Regions from separate parts of the Streptomyces vilmorinianum genome, predicted to be linked through region 2. Evidence: riboswitches for the same ligand, from Rfam matches in the RefSeq annotation. Region 2 holds a riboswitch; each other region holds the start of a gene.
What was found. A riboswitch is a leader RNA that binds a small molecule or an ion and turns the genes downstream of it on or off. The one in region 2 is predicted to bind cyclic di-AMP.
Positions count from the first base shown of each region.

Region 1: another riboswitch for cyclic di-AMP. It lies ahead of FDM97_RS17795 (transglycosylase SLT domain-containing protein); the one in region 2 lies ahead of FDM97_RS04315 (LysM peptidoglycan-binding domain-containing protein).
Region 3: another riboswitch for cyclic di-AMP. It lies ahead of FDM97_RS21955 (M23 family metallopeptidase); the one in region 2 lies ahead of FDM97_RS04315 (LysM peptidoglycan-binding domain-containing protein).
Region 4: another riboswitch for cyclic di-AMP. It lies ahead of FDM97_RS34470 (M23 family metallopeptidase); the one in region 2 lies ahead of FDM97_RS04315 (LysM peptidoglycan-binding domain-containing protein).

Region 1 covers NZ_CP040244.1:3,771,155-3,775,787, reverse strand. The annotation lists gene FDM97_RS17800 (phosphocholine-specific phospholipase C) at 1-1,896, shown strand, start outside; cyclic di-AMP (ydaO/yuaA leader) riboswitch at 2,199-2,356, shown strand; gene FDM97_RS17795 (transglycosylase SLT domain-containing protein) at 2,359-3,225, shown strand; gene FDM97_RS17790 (hypothetical protein) at 3,415-4,587, shown strand; gene FDM97_RS17785 (phosphoribosyltransferase family protein) at 4,591-4,633, opposite strand, start outside.
Region 2 covers NZ_CP040244.1:893,172-897,804, reverse strand. The annotation lists gene eno (phosphopyruvate hydratase) at 1-962, opposite strand, end outside; gene FDM97_RS04315 (LysM peptidoglycan-binding domain-containing protein) at 1,255-1,941, opposite strand; cyclic di-AMP (ydaO/yuaA leader) riboswitch at 1,945-2,120, opposite strand; gene FDM97_RS04310 (LysM peptidoglycan-binding domain-containing protein) at 2,380-3,363, opposite strand; gene FDM97_RS04305 (cytochrome P450 family protein) at 3,477-4,633, opposite strand, start outside.
Region 3 covers NZ_CP040244.1:4,688,060-4,692,692, reverse strand. The annotation lists gene FDM97_RS21970 (aspartate aminotransferase family protein) at 1-814, shown strand, start outside; gene FDM97_RS21965 (helix-turn-helix domain-containing protein) at 890-1,519, shown strand; gene FDM97_RS35955 (DUF6126 family protein) at 1,540-1,695, shown strand; gene FDM97_RS21960 (tyrosine-protein phosphatase) at 1,773-2,585, opposite strand; cyclic di-AMP (ydaO/yuaA leader) riboswitch at 2,967-3,123, shown strand; gene FDM97_RS21955 (M23 family metallopeptidase) at 3,126-4,106, shown strand; gene FDM97_RS21950 (SGNH/GDSL hydrolase family protein) at 4,269-4,633, shown strand, end outside.
Region 4 covers NZ_CP040244.1:7,409,771-7,414,403, forward strand. The annotation lists gene FDM97_RS34465 (PrsW family intramembrane metalloprotease) at 1-1,119, shown strand, start outside; gene FDM97_RS34470 (M23 family metallopeptidase) at 1,349-2,449, opposite strand; cyclic di-AMP (ydaO/yuaA leader) riboswitch at 2,461-2,608, opposite strand; gene FDM97_RS34475 (PP2C family protein-serine/threonine phosphatase) at 2,829-4,034, opposite strand; gene FDM97_RS34480 (MFS transporter) at 4,170-4,633, opposite strand, start outside.

The sequences.
Region 1 (4,633 bases), 2.9 Mb from region 2:
GTGGTGATCCTCATGCAGGAGAACCGCAGCTTCGACCACTACTTCGGCCGCCTGCGCGGTGTCCGCGGCTTCGGCGACCGCGCCGCGGGCAACCTCCCGGGCGGCTGGGGTACGTTCAACCAGCCCAACTGGGGCGGCCGCCAGTACCCGTGGAAGCTGAGTGCCACCCCGCCCGCGGGCGGCGTCGACGGCGAGACCCTGGCCCAGTGCAACGGCGACCTTCCGCACAGCTGGACCTCGCAGCACGCGGCCTGGAACAAGGGCCGGATGGACAACTGGGTCACCGGCGTCGGCAACACCCGTACGCTCGGCTATCTCGACCGCGGCGACATCCCGTTCCACTACGCCCTCGCCGACAACTACACCGTCTGCGACGCGTACTTCTGCTCGGCGCTCAGCGCCACAGGCCCCAACCGCACCTTCCTGTGGAGCGGAAGGATCGACGCCTCCAGCAAGGACGGCGGCGAGGAGTCCGGGCTCACCTGGGAGACGTACGCGGAGGCGCTGCAGCGGGCCGGCGTGAGCTGGAAGGTCTACCAGAACGCGCAGGACAACTACGGCGACAACGGCCTCGCGTACTTCAGGAAGTTCACCGACGCACGGCCCGGTGACCCGCTGTACGACCGGGGCATGGGATCGGTGCCCAAGGTCACCGGTTCGACGCCCGACGACATCGCGGCCGCGATCCGCGCCGACGTCGTCGCCGGGACGCTGCCGCAGGTCTCGTGGGTCGTGGCCAGCGAGGCCTTCTCCGAGCACCCGTACGCCCCGCCCGGCGACGGCGCGCACTTCGTGGACCTCGTCTACCGCGCGCTGGCGGCGAACCCCGAGGTCTTCGACGCGACGGTCCTCTTCCTCAACTACGACGAGAACGACGGCTTCTTCGACCACGTCCCGCCGCCGGTCGCGCCGCCCGGCACGCCGGGCGAGTATCTCGACGGGGTGCCGATCGGTCTCGGCTTCCGTGTCCCGATGGTGGTCATGTCCCCGTGGACGCGCGGCGGCTGGGTCAGCTCCGAGGTCTTCGACCACACCTCCGTCCTGCGCTTCATGGAGACCTGGACGGCCGCCCTCGGCACCCCCGCCACCTGCCCGAACATCAGCGCGTGGCGACGGAAGGTCACCGGCGACCTGACCGGCGTCTTCGACTTCGCCCGCCCCGTCTACGGTGTTCCCTCCGGCCTCCCCTCCACGGCCGAGGTCATCGGGCAGTCCACCTGCGCCCCGCTGCCCAACCCGGTGCCCCAGGACAACGCCCTGCCCGCGCAGGAGGCCGGCACCCGCCCGGCGCGCGCCGTGCCGTACCAGGTCAACGGCAATCTCGACCGGTTCGAGTTCGGGGCGGCCGGGAAGATCCTCGCCTGGTTCTCGATGACCAACCAGGGCGCCCAGGCGAAGCGGGCCGCCCACTTCGCGATCCACCCGCACCAGTACCGAGACACGGCGGCCTGGCAGTACACCGTCGACCCGGGCGCGACGTCCACGGACTACTTCAACATCGGGACGGGCTCGGGGTCCGGCAAGTACGACATCTCGATGATGGGCCCCAACCGCTTCCTGCGCCGCTTCATCGGCGACGCCTCCAAGGCGGGGAAGGCCATCGAGGTCGCGGCCCGCTTCGCGACCGAGCCGGGCACCGGGAAGACGGCCCTCTACTTCACGATGACCAACACCTCCGCCTCGCCGGTGACCTTCACCATCCGGTCGAACGCCTACCGCACGGACGGGCCGTGGACGTACACGGTCGCGGCGAACTCCTCCCGCGAGGACTTCTTCAACGCGGTGGCCTACCACAACGGCTGGTACGACTTCACGGTCCTCGCCGACATCGACGGCACGTGGTCGCGCCGCTACACCGGCCACATCGAGACGGGCGCCCCGAGCGTCACGGGCTGACGTACACCCACGTACCGACCAAAAGGGATACAAGTGGCCTTTTCAGCTCCTTGTATCCCTTTTATCGGCGCAGCGGAATTTCCCGGAATGACCGATTTTCTCGCCGGGTGAGATGAATCACGCCGCAGGGTGACGGCGCCCTCCCGCCGCGCCCCTCCCCTTGCGCCTCAAGGAAGTTCGGCGCACTCGGCGCCGCGCGAAAATCCCCCGGGAATTACCCACGGACTCGGCATCTTGTTTCGGCCGACATTTCTCGCCTACGGTCACCTCCACTCGGGCGGATCGCCGAATCCTGCCACCGCCCGAAAAGACCGACCATTCACCCGTAGGCAGGAGCGGGGGACCCACTTTTCGCCGGTCCGGATTCCCGGAGCGGCTCGGGGTGAAGTCGCATGCGTGCGGCCGGGCATCTCCAGCCCGAACCCGACAGCTCACCCCGCAGGCGCCGGAGAGGAATCTGTCATGCCCGCACACGGTAAGCACCGGCGCCCCAAGCGACGTCCCCTCAGCCGCGGTATCGCCCTGGCCGGTACAGGTGGCGCCGCACTGGCGCTCCCCCTGGTCGCCACGGCCGGCACCGCGCACGCCACGCCCCACAAGGCTCCCGAGATCGCGACCGTCGAGAAGACCGCCGCCGGCGTCTCGGCGAAGATCGCGGAATCGGTGACCGTCGCACCGAATTCCGCTCCCAAGACCTACACGGTCACCCGGGGCGACTCCCTTTCCTTGATCGCTCACGAGCAAGGTGTGCGGGGTGGCTGGAAGGCCTTGTACCAGGCCAATCGCAGCGCTGTCGGTGACAATCCGTCACTTATCCATCCCGGACTCGAACTGACGCTTCGCGGGAAATCCGCCACCGCTCCGAAGCCGAAGTCCTCGACCACCAAGCGCACCGACGCCACGGACCGCGCGGACCGCTCGCAGCAGCGGAGCGTCCCGGCCACCCAGAAGGCCCCGGCGAAGGCCGCCCCGGCCGCCGCCGCTCCGGCCGCCGCCGCCAAGAGCTACGCCAACAACCTCGACGGCTGGATCCGGGAGTCGCTGGACGTCATGGCGAAGTACGGCATTCCCGGTACGTACGACGGGATCCACCGCAACATCATGCGCGAGTCCTCCGGCAACCCGCAGGCCATCAACCTCTGGGACTCCAACGCCGCGAAGGGCACCCCCTCCAAGGGCCTCCTGCAGGTGATCGAGCCGACCTTCCTCGCCTATCACGTGCCCGGCACCTCGATGGACCTCTTCGACCCGGTCGCCAACATCACCGCCGCGTGCAACTACGCCGCGGACCGCTACGGCTCCATCGACAACGTCAACGGGCCGTACTGACCCTCGGCGGGCATCGACGCAGGCTGAAGGCCCCGGCCCTGGCCCCTTGCGGGCCGGGGCCGGGGCCTTCGCCGTCGCGCCCCAAGCGGTATGGGGTATTCCGTCCCATGGTGCGATCGTGGCGGGCAGGATGGGCGCCTGATGATCCGCGGCCGGGGAGCGCGGATCCCGTCCCAGGGGGGAACAGCGATGAAGAGAGCCCTTGCCGTGTCCGCGGCGGCCGCCGCACTCGCCGGTCTGCTGACGGCGGCCGGTCCCGCCGCGGCCGAGTCCGCGGCCGAGACCGCGGCCGGGACCGCCGCCGACCTCGCGCCCGGCACCGAAGCCTGCGCGTCGGGCCCGCGGGCCCTGCCCTCGCTCCCGCCCGCCGGCGGCAGCTTCACCACCGAGGGCGTGCACGATCTGGGACCGCGCGGCCTCGCCGTGGGTGCCAGCGGGAGCCTGCCCGTGTACTGGACGGGTGAGCGGCTCCATCGGGTGCCGATGCCCGAGGGGTATGACGAGGGGGTCGTCCGAGCCGTCAACCGGCAAGGTCTCATGGCCGGTTGGGTGAGCCGGCGGTCGGACCGCGCGACCGCTCTGTTCACCTACCGCCCGGGGGCGACCTCGGTGCGGCTGCTCGCCGAGGGCGGGGCGCCGGGCGCGTACGACGTCGATGTGAACGACGCCGGGATCGTCGCGGCCGTGGACGCCGACGGGACGGCGAAGCAGTGGCGGGGCGGACAGGTGGCGCGCACGCTGCCGCTGCCGCCGGACGCCGGTCCGGGCACGAGCGTGAAGCGGATCACCGGGATCAACACGCGCGGAGACGTGATCGGCGCGGCCGAGCAGTCGTACGACGGTCCCGACGGCTTCACCTGGAGTTCCTTCCCGGTCCTGTGGCCGGCGGACGGCGGCCCGGCACGCGCCCTGCCCGTCGCCCGCGCGGAGTGGCTGGTCCACAACCTCGCGGAGGGCATCGACGACGCGGGCCGGGTGACGGGGTACGTCTCGGTCACCGACCGGTTCGACCCGGACCACAAGCCGTGGGTCTGGGCGCCCCCGTACGAGGACCACGGCTCCTCCCCCGGCGTCCTCGCCGGTCGCCAGGAGGGCACGTTCGAGGCGATCAGCCCCACGACCGGTGTCTCGGTCGGGGCCGCCATGACGCACGCGGAGGACACCCCGGTCCCGCCGTACCAGGCGCAGTTGTGGCCGGGACACGGCCCGCTCCTCGCCCTCCCCTCGCTCACGGCCGATCGCGACGCCCGGGCCCGCGCGGTCTTCGACGACGACCGGGTCGGCGGTGTCGCCGTGGACGCGTCGTGGGTCGCCCACCCGGTGATCTGGACGTGCGCGAGCCGCCAGGCGTACGTGCCGTAGCCGTCAGAAGTGGTCGGTGAACCAGGCCGCGGCGTGTTCGCCGACC
Region 2 (4,633 bases):
GCCAGGCGCTCCGGGTTGGTGACGAACAGGTCGTCACCGACCAGCTGCACCTTGGCGCCGAGCTTGTCGGTGATGGTCTTCCAGCCGGCCCAGTCGTCCTCGAACAGCGGGTCCTCGATGGAGACCAGCGGGTACGCGTCGACGAGCTCCGCGTAGTAGTCCGTCATCTCGGCGGCCGAGCGGGACTTGCCCTCGAACTCGTAGGAGCCGTCCTTGTAGAACTCGGACGCGGCGCAGTCGAGCGCCAGCGCGATGTCCTTGCCCGGGACGTAGCCGGCCTGCTTGATGGCCTCGAGGATGAGGTCGAGCGCCTCGCGGTTGGAGCCGAGGTTCGGGGCGAAGCCGCCCTCGTCGCCGAGACCGGTGGACAGGCCCTTGGTCTTCAGGACGGACTTGAGGGTGTGGTAGACCTCGGTGCCCCAGCGCAGGGCCTCGGAGAAGGACTCCGCGCCGATCGGCGCGATCATGAACTCCTGGATGTCCACGTTGGAGTCGGCGTGCGAGCCGCCGTTCAGGATGTTCATCATCGGAACGGGCAGCAGGTGCGCGTTCGGGCCGCCCAGGTAGCGGAAGAGCGGGAGGTCGGAGGCCTCGGAGGCGGCGTGCGCGACGGCGAGGGAGACGCCGAGGATGGCGTTGGCGCCGAGGGAGGCCTTGTTGTCCGTGGCGTCCAGGTCGAACATCGCCTGGTCGATCAGGCGCTGCTCGGTGGCGTCGTAGCCGACGAGCTCCGGGCCGATCTGCTCGATGACGGCGAGAACGGCCTTCTCGACACCCTTGCCCATGTAGCGGCTCTTGTCTCCGTCACGGAGCTCAATGGCCTCGAACGCTCCGGTGGAGGCACCGGACGGAACGGCAGCACGGCCGGTGCTGCCGTCGTCGAGGCCGACCTCGACCTCGACCGTGGGGTTGCCTCGGGAGTCCAGGATTTCCCGGGCTACGACGACGTCGATGGACGGCACGAGCATCTCCTTCTGGGATGTGACGCTAGATGCATGCGATGCAGGGTCGCTTTGGCCTTGCGACAAGAGCCTAACCGGCTCGGGGCCTCCGGCCAGCCGGGCGCCCGCCCCCTGGGACGAAAAAGGACCCAAGGGCATGCATCCCGGGTCAAAGGACCCCGGAACTACTCATCGGTAACACGGAAACCCCGTCCCGGCGCGCACGGGGGGAAGGGCGCGCCGGGACGGGGTGGTCACCGCGGGAGGGTCGTGGGACCCGCGTGAGCCGCCGGACTCACGCGAGCCGTCGGGCTCACTTCAGGTGAAGCTGCTGGCCCGGGTAGATCAGGTCGGCGTCCTCGACGACGTCCTTGTTGAGCTCGAAGAGCTTCTCCCAGCCGCCCTTGACGTCGTGCGCGGCGGCGATCTTGCTCAGGGTGTCGCCGGCGACGACCTTGTACTCGCCGTCGCCCTTCTTGACCTTCTTGCCGGTCGGGGTGGTGACGGTCTTCTTCGACTCGGCCTTCGGGGCGGTCCGCTGCTCGCTGCGGGTCGCCGGCTGCTCGGCCTGACGCTCCTGCCGCGGGGCGCTCCGCTGGGTGCTCGCCTCGGCGCCGCCCTCGTAGGAGGCGTTGGACAGGCCGACGCCACAGGTCGGCCAGGCGCCCTTGCCCTGGCCGGCCAGGACCTTCTCGGCGATGGTGATCTGCTGCGACTTCGAGGCCTGGTCGGCGGTCGCGGCGTACGCGGTGCCACCGAAGGCGGCCCAGGTGGAGGCCGAGAACTGCAGGCCGCCGTAGTAACCGTTGCCGGTGTTGATGGACCAGTTGCCGCCGGACTCGCACTGGGCGACGGCGTCCCACTCGGAGGTGGTCGCGGCCGAGGCGGACCCGGCGGTCATCAGCGGGGCGGCGACGGCGACGCCGGCGACACCGGCGAGGGCGACGGCGCGGGTGGCCTTGGAGGGACGACGGTGTTTGCCCTTGGCGGAAAACAGCATGGGACTTCTCCTCACCGACGCCTGCGAGGTGAGCTGTCGGGTTCGGGCCATGTGAGTTGCCCGGCCGCGCGACCCAGCGCGCGGCTTCACCCCAAGCCGGTCCGTCGGCCGTCTGTCTCAACGGCCGGGGACGGCACTTACCTTGGGTCCCCCGCTCCTGCCTTCGGCGCGTGACGCGACGACTGTTCCCATCGGCCGGCGGCAGGATTCGGCGTACCGGTCGACGAGGCCCGCGGTGGCGAGCGGTGACGACCGTAGACACAGACCCCGCCGAAGTTCAAAGACGGGCATTGAGGAGAAAACGCCCCTACTCGCCGCCGGACGAAGGGTGTTTACGCAGGTGAGAGGTGACGGAAGCAGAGTTTGCGGACGTGGCGGGCCAGTTGGGACGAAGAGACCCATGTCTCACTTGCACAGAACCGGACATACGACCCCGAACTACTTCGCCTTCTGCGGCAGGCCGATCGTCAGGTCAAGGCTCTGACCAGGGTGAATGAGGTCCGGATCGGCACCGACGGTCTGACGGTTGGCGTCATAGAGGGAGGTCCAGCCGCCGGGGAGCTCGTTCTGCTGGGCGATCTCGGAGAGGCTGTCGCCCGGCTTGACGGTGTATTCGCCCGCGATGCCCGTAGCGTCCGACGTGTCTGTTGTATCCGGATTATTCGAACCCTCACCGCCGGTCACGTCACTTGTCGGCGCGTCAGGCCCGTCGACCGGTGCGGCATGACGACCGGAATCGTCAACCTTGTCCGTAGTGCCCGATTCCTCCTTGGCGGCGTCGCCGCGGTGCTTGCCGGTGCCGGGGGCGGCCGGGGTGGAGGGCGTGACGGAGGTCTCGGGGGTGGCGCCGGAGATCGGCGCGTCCGACGGCGCCGAGGCGTCCGGCGTCGCGGGGGTGGTGGGGCCGGCAGGGGTGGTGCGGGTGGTCTCGGGCTGGGTGGGGACGGCCTCGGGGCCGGCCGGCAGGCCCTCGGTCCGGTTCGAGCCGTAGACCGGCCCGGTGGGCGCCGGCGTGACGGCGGGCCCCGGGTCGACCTCGGGAGCGGTGCCGTCGTTCGTCAGACCGGCGATCGGGGCGCAGGTGTCCCACTGCGTGTCGCCCGCGGCGAGCGCCTTCTCCGCCACCGCGATCTGCTGGGCGCGGCTCGCGTAGTCCGCGCTCGTCGCGTACGCCAGACCGCCGTGACGCTCCCAGCCCTCCTGGGTGAACTGCAGCCCGCCGTAGAGCCCGTTGCCGAAGTTGGCACTCCACTGGCCGCCCGACTCGCACTCGGCGACCCGGTCCCAGGTGGCGGCGTCGGCGGCGGAGGCGGAGCCCGCGGCCAGGAGCGGCAGCGCGAGCGCCGAGCCGGTCACACCGGCTGCGACGACGATGGCGGGGGCCTGACGGGGTCTACGGTGTCGTCCGTTCCCGGAGCGCATGCGGAGTGCCTTTCGCGTGACTGCTGAGGTGACGGTGAACGTAGCGGCATTCGAACGTCAGTAACAAGTCGATGCAGCGGAGATCACGTAAAAGTCACAGTCTTGACGGCACGTCAGTTCGCAAGAGGGGTGAACTCGACAGGAAGCGTGCGCAATCCACGCATGATGAGCCCGCCGCGCCACCGCAGATCGGCCGGATCGGCCCCAAGTCGCAGGTCCGGCAGGCGAGTCAGCAGCGTCGCGAGAGCGATCTGCCCTTCCAGCCGGGCGAGCGGGGCGCCGATGCAGTAGTGGATGCCGTGCCCGTACCCGAGATGCTGGTTGTCGCGCCGGGACAGGTCGAGCGTGTCCGGCTCCTCGAAGCGCTCCGGGTCGCGGTCCGCGGCGGCGAGCACGACGAGCACCGGGTCCCCCGCCGGGATCTCCTGCCCGCCGATGGTCAGCGGCTCCCTGGCGTACCGCCAGGTCGCCAGCTCCACCGGCCCGTCGTAGCGCAGCAGCTCCTCGACGCCCGTCTCCAGGAGGTCCCGCTCCCCCGCCGCGAGCGAGGCCTGGAGCCGCGCGCGCTGGTCCGGGTTGCGCAGCAGCGCGTACACGCCGTTGCCGATGAGGTTGACCGTCGTCTCGAAGCCCGCGAAGAGGAGGATGAAGGCCATCGCGGCGGCCTCGTTCTCCGTCAGGTGCTCGCCGTGGTCGGAGGCCTTGATGAGCCCGGAGATCAGGTCGTCGCCCGGGTCGAGCCGCTTGCGGTGGATGAGCTCGGCGAGATAGCCGCGCATCTTCTTGACCGAGCGCGCGACCCCGCCGCGCGGCCCGCCGCCGTGGCGGATCATCATCCCGGCCCAGTCGCGGAAGTCGTCCTGGTCCTCGCGCGGCACCCCGAGCAGGTCGCAGATCGCGTAGATGGGCAGCGGGAAGGCGAACTCGTGGATGAGGTCGGCCGAGCCCCGCGCCGCGAACCGGTCGATGAGGTCGTCCGTCAGCTCCTGCACCCGCGGGGCGAACTCCGCGACCCGGCGCGGGGTGAACGCCTTCGAGACCAGCCGCCGCAGCCGCGTGTGGTCGGGCGGGTCGATGTTGAGCAGATGCGTCATCAGCTCGGCCTTGCGCTCCCCCGGGATGCCCGTCTTGCCCTTGGCGTGCGCGGGCTCGTCGTGGTGGGCCGGGTTCTTCGACAGACGCTGGTCGGCGAGGGCCTGCCGGGCGTCCGCGTACCGCGTCACCAGCCAGGCCTCGACCCCGCTGGGCAGCTTCGCCCGGTGGACGGGCG
Region 3 (4,633 bases), 3.8 Mb from region 2:
GGAGCTGAGCAAGGGCGACGTGGCCGCGTTCGTCGTCGAGCCCATCCAGGGCAAGGGGGTGCACGAGGCCCCGCCCGGCTTCCTGCGCGCCGCCCAGGAGGTGCTGCACCGGCGCGGCGCCCTGCTGATCGCCGACGAGGTGCAGACGGGGCTCGGCAGGACCGGCGACTTCTACGCGTACCAGCACGAGGACGGTGTCGAGCCGGACCTGGTCTGCGTCGCCAAGGCCCTCTCCGGCGGGTACGTGCCCGTCGGCGCCACGCTCGGCAAGGACTGGATCTTCAAGAAGGTCTACTCGTCCATGGACCGGGTCCTCGTCCACTCGGCGAGCTTCGGCTCGAACGCACAGGCCATGGCCGCCGGGCTCGCCGTGCTCTCGGTCATGGAGACCGAGGGGACGGTGGCGCACGTGCGGCGGGTGGGCGAGCTGCTCTCCTCGCGCCTGAAGGAGCTCGTCCCGCGCTACGAGCTGCTCAAGGAGATCCGCGGACGAGGGCTGATGATCGGGATCGAGTTCGGGCGCCCGTCCTCGCTGGGGCTGCGCAGCCGGTGGACGATGCTGCAGGCCGCCCGCAAGGGGCTCTTCGCGCAGATGGTCGTGGTGCCGCTGCTCCAGCGGCACCGGATCCTGACGCAGGTGTCGGGGGACCATCTGGAGGTGATCAAGCTGATCCCGCCGCTGATCATCGACGAGACGGACGTGGACCGCTTCGTGACCGCGTTCACGGCCGTGATGGACGACGCTCACGGCGGTGGCGGACTGATGTGGGACTTCGGAAAGACGCTGGTCAAGCAGGCGGTGGCGCAGCGCTGACCCCTGGCGCGGTGGGAATTTTGCCTCTGGGGCAAGAAACTTGCCCCAGAGGAAAGATCCTGGCGGAATGGAGGCATGGACCACCTCCCCGGGGAGCAGTCCCCGGATCCCGCCGCACCGGACGCTCTGCCCGACGTCGCTCCGCAGCTGCGCGGTCTGCGCCGCCGCCGCGGGCTGACGCTGGAGGCCGCCGCCCAGCGCGCCGGTCTCTCCCCGGCCCATCTCTCCCGGCTCGAGACGGGCCGCCGGCAGCCCTCGCTGCCCATGCTGCTCGCCCTCGCCCGTATCTACGGTACGACCGTCTCGGAGCTACTGGGCGAGGTTCCGCCCGAACGTGATCCGATCGTCCGGGCCGGCCGGTCGGAGCCCGTGGAGGCCGACGGCTGGATCTACCACCAGGCGGGCGGACCCGGCCGTGCCCTGCAGGCGCTGCGCGTCCACGTGCCGTACGCCACCCGGGCCGACATCGTGCGCGTCCATCCCGGCGAGGAGTGGCTCCATGTCCTCGAAGGCCAGGTGCGCCTCGCGCTCGGCGACGCCGTGCACGTACTGGATCCGGGGGACAGCGCGCACTTCGACTCGCTCACCCCGCACCGCATCGGCGCCGCCACCCGCGGCGGGGCCGAGCTGCTCTTCGTCCACACGCTGATGCAGAGCCCCGCCGCCGAGCTGTGCCTCGGCGACGGGACCCCGCATCTGCGCTGAGCCCTTCGAAAGGGGCCGACATGTCCGACAAATCCGTACCGGTCACTGGCGAGGAACGCGGGGGCGGCACGTTCCCCCGCGGGCTCGTGATCCGGCTCTTCGCCTATCTGGTGGCCGGCCACCTCTTCGCGGGCTTCCTCTATCTGCTGTTCATGCTGGGCGGGCAGAACCAGTAGCGGGACAGGGGGAGGCGAGACAGGGAGAGGCGAGACAGGGAGAGGCGGGGCAGGGAGAGGCGGGGCAGGGGGCGGGACTAGGCCTCGGTGACGAGGCGCTCGCGCAGCCGCTCCCGCGTCTCGGGGGCGAGCTTCAGGCCGTCCGAGAAGTAGCGCTCGGTCGTCCCCCAGGTCTGCTCCAGCGTCTCGAACGCCGCCCGCAGATACTCCGCGCGCGCGTCGAAGAGCGGGCCCAGCAGCTCCATCACCTCGGGCGACATGGCGTCCGCGGCGGTGGAGCTGCGGCGCACCTTGTAGCGACGGTGCGGATCGTTCGACTTCAGATAGTCGGCCTCGATCGCCTCGCGCTCGACGCCCACCGCGAGCAGCGAAATGGCGATGGAGAGGCCCGCCCGGTCCTTGCCGGCCGCGCAGTGCATCAGCGCGGGCATGCTGTCCTCGGCCATCGCGTGCAGGATGCGGCTGTGCTCCGCTGTCCGCTCGACCATCATCTTCCGGTATGAATCGGACATTCGGGCAGCCGCCTTGCCGTCGCCGAGGATCTCGCGCAGCTGCTCCAGGGCGCCCGTGCTGACGAGCTTCCAGAACTCCTTGCCGTCGGCCGGGTCGTTGAGCGGGATGTTCACGTTCCGTACGCCGGGAAGCTCGACATCAGGACCCTCCACCTTCCGGTCCGCCGCGTTGCGGAAGTCGAAGACGGTGTGCAACCCGAGGGTGGAGAGGAACGCCGCGTCCTCCTCGGTGGCGTGCGCGAGGTGACCGCTGCGGAAGAGGCGCCCGAACCGCACCGACCCGCCGTCCACGGTCGGCAGGCCGCCCACGTCCCGGAAGTTGCGCACTCCGGTGAGCTCGGGTTCGGTCGACGGGACCTGCGGCAGCTGCTGCGTCACGAGTGCTCCTGAAGGTTGACGGATCGAGATCGGTTCCCGGGGCAATCATCCCGGGTGCGCCTCTTCCCGCCCACCCCGGGTACAAGAATGGGTGTTCTGTCCGAATTGAGCTCTTCGATATAACGCGCCCTGGTTGCAGGGGAGATGGCCCTCGGTGCGTGAGCAGGGTCATAAAGGTGACGGACCGTGCCTGATCGTCTCGGGTAATCCCCGTACGAGAAAAGGAGATCGAGGTCCCGTCATCCACGGAGGGTGACCGGAATTCGGTGCGAATATCACGTCCCGGATTGATCCATGAAATCGACGGCTTGTTCGCGCCGACCCCGCTCGTCTACGGTCACCGTCAATCCGGTCGGACCGCCGAATCCTGCCACCGCCCGGAATTCGCACCCACCCACGTGCGGCAGGAGCGGGGGACCCAGGTAGTACGCCGATCCTTCAGGTCAGGACGGCTCGGGGTGAAGCCGCGTGAGAACGCGGCCGGACATCTCCAGTCCGAACCCGACAGCTCACCTCGCAGGCGACGGAGAGGAATTCGCCATGCCCGCGAAGGGTAAGCACCGCCGTCCCAAGGTCAACCCGATCACACGCGGATTCGTCGCCGCCGGTACGGGTGGCGCCGTCGTCGCCCTGCCGCTTCTCGGTGCGACCGGAGCCCACGCCGCCGACAAGGCCGCCCCGGCTGCCGTGACGCCCGAGCAGGCCGTCGCCGCCATTGCCGCCGCCGCCCCGGCGAAGGCCCCGGCCGCCGCGCCCGCCGCCGCCAAGCCGAAGACGTACCGCGTCGTCCCCGGCGACTACCTGTCCAAGATCGCCCAGGAGCACCACCTCGCCGGCGGCTGGAAGAAGCTCTACGAGGACAACCGGCAGGTCGTCGGCGAGAACCCCTCGCTGATCTTCCCCGGCATGAAGCTCACCCTCGGCGCCAAGTCGACGGCCAAGGCCACGCCCAAGGCCGCCGCCCCGAAGGCCACCACGAAGGCCGCCCCCAAGGCCGCCCCCAAGGCCGAGAAGCCGTCCTCCGCCTCGGGTGAGTCGCGCAGCTCGCGCTCCACCGAGCGCAGCACGGTGGAGTCGACCCAGGCCGCCCCCGCCGCCCCCGCGCAGAGCGTGTCCTCCGGCTGGGTCGCCCCGGTCGGCGGCGGCGTCTCCACCCCGTACCGCGCCTCCGGCTCGATGTGGTCCTCCGGCTACCACACCGGTGTCGACTTCATCGCCTCCTCGGGCACCTCGGTCAAGGCCGTCGGCGCGGGCACCGTGCACTCCGCCGGCTGGAGCGGCGCCTACGGCAACGAGGTCGTCATCCAGCACGCCGACGGCACGTACTCGCAGTACGCGCACCTCTCCTCCCTCTCCGTCTCCGCCGGCCAGACCGTCTCCGGCGGCCAGCAGATCGGCCTGTCCGGCTCGACCGGCAACTCCAGTGGTCCGCACCTGCACTTCGAGATCCGCACCGGACCGAGCTACGGCTCGGACATCGACCCGCTGGCCTACCTGCGCCAGCACGGTGTCGGCATCTGACGCACACCCAGCACCCGACGGGCCCGGCACCTCTGTGCCGGGCCCGTCGCGTGTCCGGAGTATTCCGGCTTGGCGGAATCTTGACCGGTGGCGTATCTCACCCGGCGTCAACCCCTCCTTACGGTCGCGTAGGTCACACCTGTAAGGGAAGGATGTGCTCCCGTGGCAGACGATTCGAGATCAACAGACATGAACGTATTCGGGTCGTACGCGGCGATCGGTGACAGCTTCACCGAGGGTGTGGGAGATCCCGGGCCCGACGGGAAGTACGTCGGCTGGGCGGACCGCTTCGCGGTTCTGCTCGCCGACCAGCTGCCGGAGCACGACGCATTCCGTTACGCCAACCTGGCCGTACGCGGCCGCCTCCTCGACCAGATCGTGGAGGAGCAGGTCCCCAGGGCGAAGGAGCTCGCCCCGGACCTGGTGAGCTTCTGCGCGGGGGGCAACGACATCATCCGCCCCGGCACCGACCCCGACGACGTCGCCGAGCGTTTCGAGCGCGCCGTGGCCGAGCTGACCTCCGCCGT
Region 4 (4,633 bases), 6.5 Mb from region 2:
CAGACCGGCACCGAGGGCTTCCTCGTCGGACTGGGCCTTGCCGTCCTGCCCGTCCCGCTGCTGATGGCCGCGTTCCGCTGGCTCGACCGCGTCGAGCCGGGCCCCTGGCGGAATCTGATCTTCGCCTTCGCCTGGGGCGCCTTCGCCGCCGCGCTCGTCGCGATCCTCGCCAACTCCTTCGCGGTCCGCTGGATCGCGACCGCCACCGCCGACCCGGCTTCCGCCGACACCCTCGGCGCCACCGTCGTCGCGCCCGTCGTCGAGGAGAGCGCGAAGGCGGCGGCGGTTCTCCTGCTCTTCCTCTTCCGCAGACGGGACTTCACCGGCCTGGTCGACGGAGTCGTCGTCGCCGGTTTCACCGCCACCGGCTTCGCCTTCACCGAGAACATCCTCTACCTCGGCAACGCCTTCGGCGAGGACCAGGAGTTCGGCTCGTCCGGTCTCGGCTCCGTGACCGCCGGCACCTTCTTCGTACGCATCGTGATGTCGCCGTTCGCGCATCCGCTCTTCACCGTGCTCACCGGCCTCGGCTTCGGCTTCGCCGCGCTCGCCGCCCGCCGCGCGCGGGTCCGGCGGATCCTGTTCCCCGTGGCCGGACTCGTCCTCGCCATGGGCATGCACGCCCTGTGGAACGGCTCGACGACCTTCGGCCCGCTCGGCTTCATCGCCGTGTACGGGCTGTTCATGGTGCCCGCCTTCGGCCTGCTGACCTGGCTGGCGATATGGAGCCGGCAGCGGGAACTGCGCACGATATCCGGGCAGCTCCCGGCGTACGCGGCGGCCGGCTGGCTCTCGCCCGCCGAACCGCTCGCGCTCTCCTCGATGCGGGCCCGCTCGATGGCCCGCGACTTCGCCGCCCGCACGTACGGGCGGCCGGCCGCCGCGACGGTCGGGGAGTACGAGGCGTTCGCGACGACCCTGGCCTTTCTGCGCCACCGCGCCCAGCGCGGCGCGGCCGGCCCGGACTTCACCGCGCGCGAGCAGGAGCTGCTCCACCATCTCTGGCAGCGCAAGGCGGTCGCCTCGCCCGCGCTGACGTACGCGGCGCGGGCGACCGGCCGGGTGTGGGCGCCGCCGCAGTATCTGGACTACGGCGGCTACAACCCGTACCGCAGCTAGCCGCCGCTAGCCGCCGCTGGACATGCGGCCGCGGTGAGCAGGCCGGTCCGGCAGCCCTGGCGTCGGGGGGGGTGTCGACAGGACTGCCGGAGTCAGGGGTGTGCGCCATGGATCGACTGCGGTCCGGGCCGGGCAGGCCCTGCGGCCATGCCAAGTCGGCCACGCCAAGCCGGGCCACTGCGGGCCACGGCGGGCCAAGCCGGGCCAAGCCGGCCCACAGCGGGGGAACTCAGACCGACAGGCCCTTGCCGGCCAGCCAGGCCGCCGGGTCGATGCCGTCGCCGCCCGGGGTGTGGACCTCCAGGTGCAGGTGCGGGCCGGTCACGTTGCCGGTCGCGCCGACGCGGCCGATCGTGTCGCCGGTGCCCACCGTCTGGCCCACGCTCGCCGTCATCGAGGACAGGTGCGCGTACCAGACCTCCGTACCGTCCTCCAGCTCCAGGACGATCCGGTAGCCGTAGGAGCCGGACCAGCCCGCCGACGTGATCGTGCCGCCGTGCACCGCCTTGACCGGGGTGCCGGTGGGCGCCGCGAAGTCGAGGCCGGTGTGGTAGCCGGAGGACCACATGGAGCCGGACTGGCCGTACGTCGAGGTGAGGGTGTACGAGGAGGTGGGCAGCGCGTAGCTCGCGGCGAGCTTGGCCAGGCGCTCGGCCTCGGCCTTCGCCGCGGCCTCCTCCTCGGCCTTCCGCTTCGCCTCGGCCGCCGCCTGCTCGGCCGCTTCCGCCTGGGCCGCAGCCTCGGCCGCGGCCTTCTCGGCGGCCGCCTTCTCCGCCGCGGCCTTCTCGGCGGCGTCGGCGGAGGCCTGCTGCTGCTCGGCCTGCTGGAGAATGCGGGCGCGCAGCGCCTCGCCGGCGTCGGCGGTGGCCGCCGACGCGGAGTCGCCGTCGGACTTCCCGGCCGCGTCGGCCGGAAGCGTGAGCGAGGCGGTGAGCGGCTGCAGGTTGTTGGTCCCGGAGCCCGTGCCGTTCGCGTCCTCGTCCTCGCCCGAGATGAGCTCGCCGACGCCCGGCAGTTCGGAGGCGTCCGGAAGGTTGAGGTCGGGGAGGGAGATCGAGACCGGGGGCTTGTCCTTGGCGGTGGCCATGCCTCCCGCGCCGACGGCCGCGATGACACCGACACCGAGGACGGTGGAGGAGCGGGCGAAGCCCGAGCGCTGCTTCACGACCCGGTGGCGGCCACCGGAACGGGCCTGCTGGCGAAGGGAGTCCTCGGTGGGGTTCCACTCACCCCACGCCGTCGCGTCGTCATCCGTCCCGGCGGCGCCCGAAGCACCGAACGCGTTGAACCCGTCGAAAGTACCTTCGGCGGCAGGGGTGTTGGACGCCACGGAGGCGTACTCCTTTCCTTCCTTCTCGCCTACCGGGTTAGCTGACGGGTTCGGAGCAGGAAGGTCTCCTACGGGCGCTGTCGCACAGGTGCGAAAGTGCCCGATTCACCCCAAGTAGTGGTTCCCCGGTTCCTTTTCAGGATTCGGCGCGTGCGCACGGTGCCGTCTCTTGCGACGGCTGGGACGACCGCGCTGCGTTATCGAACGTTAATAGACACGAGGGCCCGATTCCAAGCTGTTCCCGTTGATCATTCGCAAAATTGCGCCACTACAGCCCGATTTGATCCCGCTTCAGTACAGACCTTTCCATCCCTCCAGAACTGACGGCGGATCAATTGTTATCGGAGCGGTATACCTCCACTACAGATGGTGACGATGGCTACGGCACCACGGGCATCGTCCGGCGCCGCGGCGGCTGCCCCGCCGCCGGCCGGCTCACCGCGAGCAGCGCCATGTCGTCCGTCGAACCCCCGCCCGTGTACCGGCGGACGTCGTCGACGAGCGCGTCGAGGAGCTCCTCGGGCCCGGGGAAGATCCGCCCCGAGAGCCGCTCGCCGGGATCGTAGAAGGTGCCCTCGGCGTCGCGCGCCTCGGAGAGCCCGTCGGTGTAGAGGAGCAGCGTGGCGCCCGGCGGGTACGGCGTCTCGTCGGCCCGGTCCGGCCACGCGGCCAGCTCGCCCATGCCGAGCGGCAGCGCCGGCTCGCTCGGCTCCAGGAGCTCCAGGCCCCCGTCCGCGTACAGCAGCAGCGGCTCGGGGTGGCCGCGGTTGACCACCCGTACGAGCCCGTCGCCGCGCGGGATCTCGGCCAGGACGGCGGTGGTGAACCCCTCGAAGGCGTCCAGGCCGTCGCGGCGGGTCCCCTCCCGGGCGAGCGCCCGCTCCAGCCGCTGCGCGACGGCCTCCAGCGTCGACTCCTGCTCGGCCGCCTCCCGGAACGCGCCGAGGACGACGGCGGCGGCCTCGACCGCGTCGAGCCCCTTGCCCCGGACGTCGCCGACCACGAGCCGTACCCCGTACGGCGTGTCCTGGACGGCGAACAGGTCGCCGCCGATGAACGCGTCCGCCTGCGCGGCCTCGTAGCGGGCCGCGACCTGCAGCCCGCCGATCCGCTCGGCGGGCGTGGGCAGGACCGCCTTCTGGGCGGCCTCCGCGATCACCCGGGCCGAGGCGAGCCGCTCGCCGCTGCGCTGGACGACCCGGTTGATGAGGAGGGCGAGGGCGGAGACGGTGACGACGGTGAGCGTCTCGGTGAGGGCCGGGACCTCGGTGACGGTGTCGTTGTAGATGTGCAGCCCGACACCGGCGAGGACGGCGGCGATGCCCGTCAGCAGGGTCGTCAGCGTCGAGAAGAACGGGGCGGCGATGAGCGGCGCGGCGGAGAAGAGCGGGGCCGCCGTGTAGGTGGGCGGGGTGGAGAGGTCGAAGACGACACCGCCGGCGATGACGAGCGGGGGCAGGGCACGGATGAACCGGCGGGCCCGCTCGGCGCGCGGGCCCGGCCGCCCGTTCCCGTTCCCATTCCCGCTTCCGGTCCCGTTCCCCTTGTCGCCGCCCGCCGCTCGCCGCCCCTGCCCCTGCCCCACGAGTGCTCTCCTGCCCGGTCCGTACACGGCGACGGACCGTACCGCGCCCTCCCCAGGGTGAAGGGAGCCGCGCCGCGAGGCGACCTTCGCTCGGCCGAGTGGGTGACGCGCGCGGTGGGCCGCCCCGCGCGCCCCTCAGCCCCGCGCGCCCGCGCCCGTATCCCTCGCCGTGCCCGCGCCCAGCCGGCCGCCCCGCCCCAGCGCGCCCACCGCCGCCGCGCAGCCGAGGCCGACCCCGCACAGGACCAGCCACGGCGCCGCCGACCACCCCGTCACGTCGAGCAGCACGCCCGTCCCCAGGTTCCCTAGCGTGATCCCGACCCCGCACACGGTGTTGTAGAGCCCGTAGTGCGTGGCCACCCACCGCCCGCCCGAGAGGGCGACGACGGTGTCCATCTCGTACGGGTAGAGCACCGCGTTCGCGACCGCCAGGGCCGCCGCGCACAGCAGCAGACCCACGAGCCCGGGCACCCCCACCGGCAGCAGGAACGCCGCGCCCATCAGCCCGAGGCCGAGGACCAGACACCGCTCGCGCGTGAGCCGCGCCCGGCACCAGGCCGTGATCCGCAGCTGCCCGGCCAGCGCCACGAGCGCGGAGA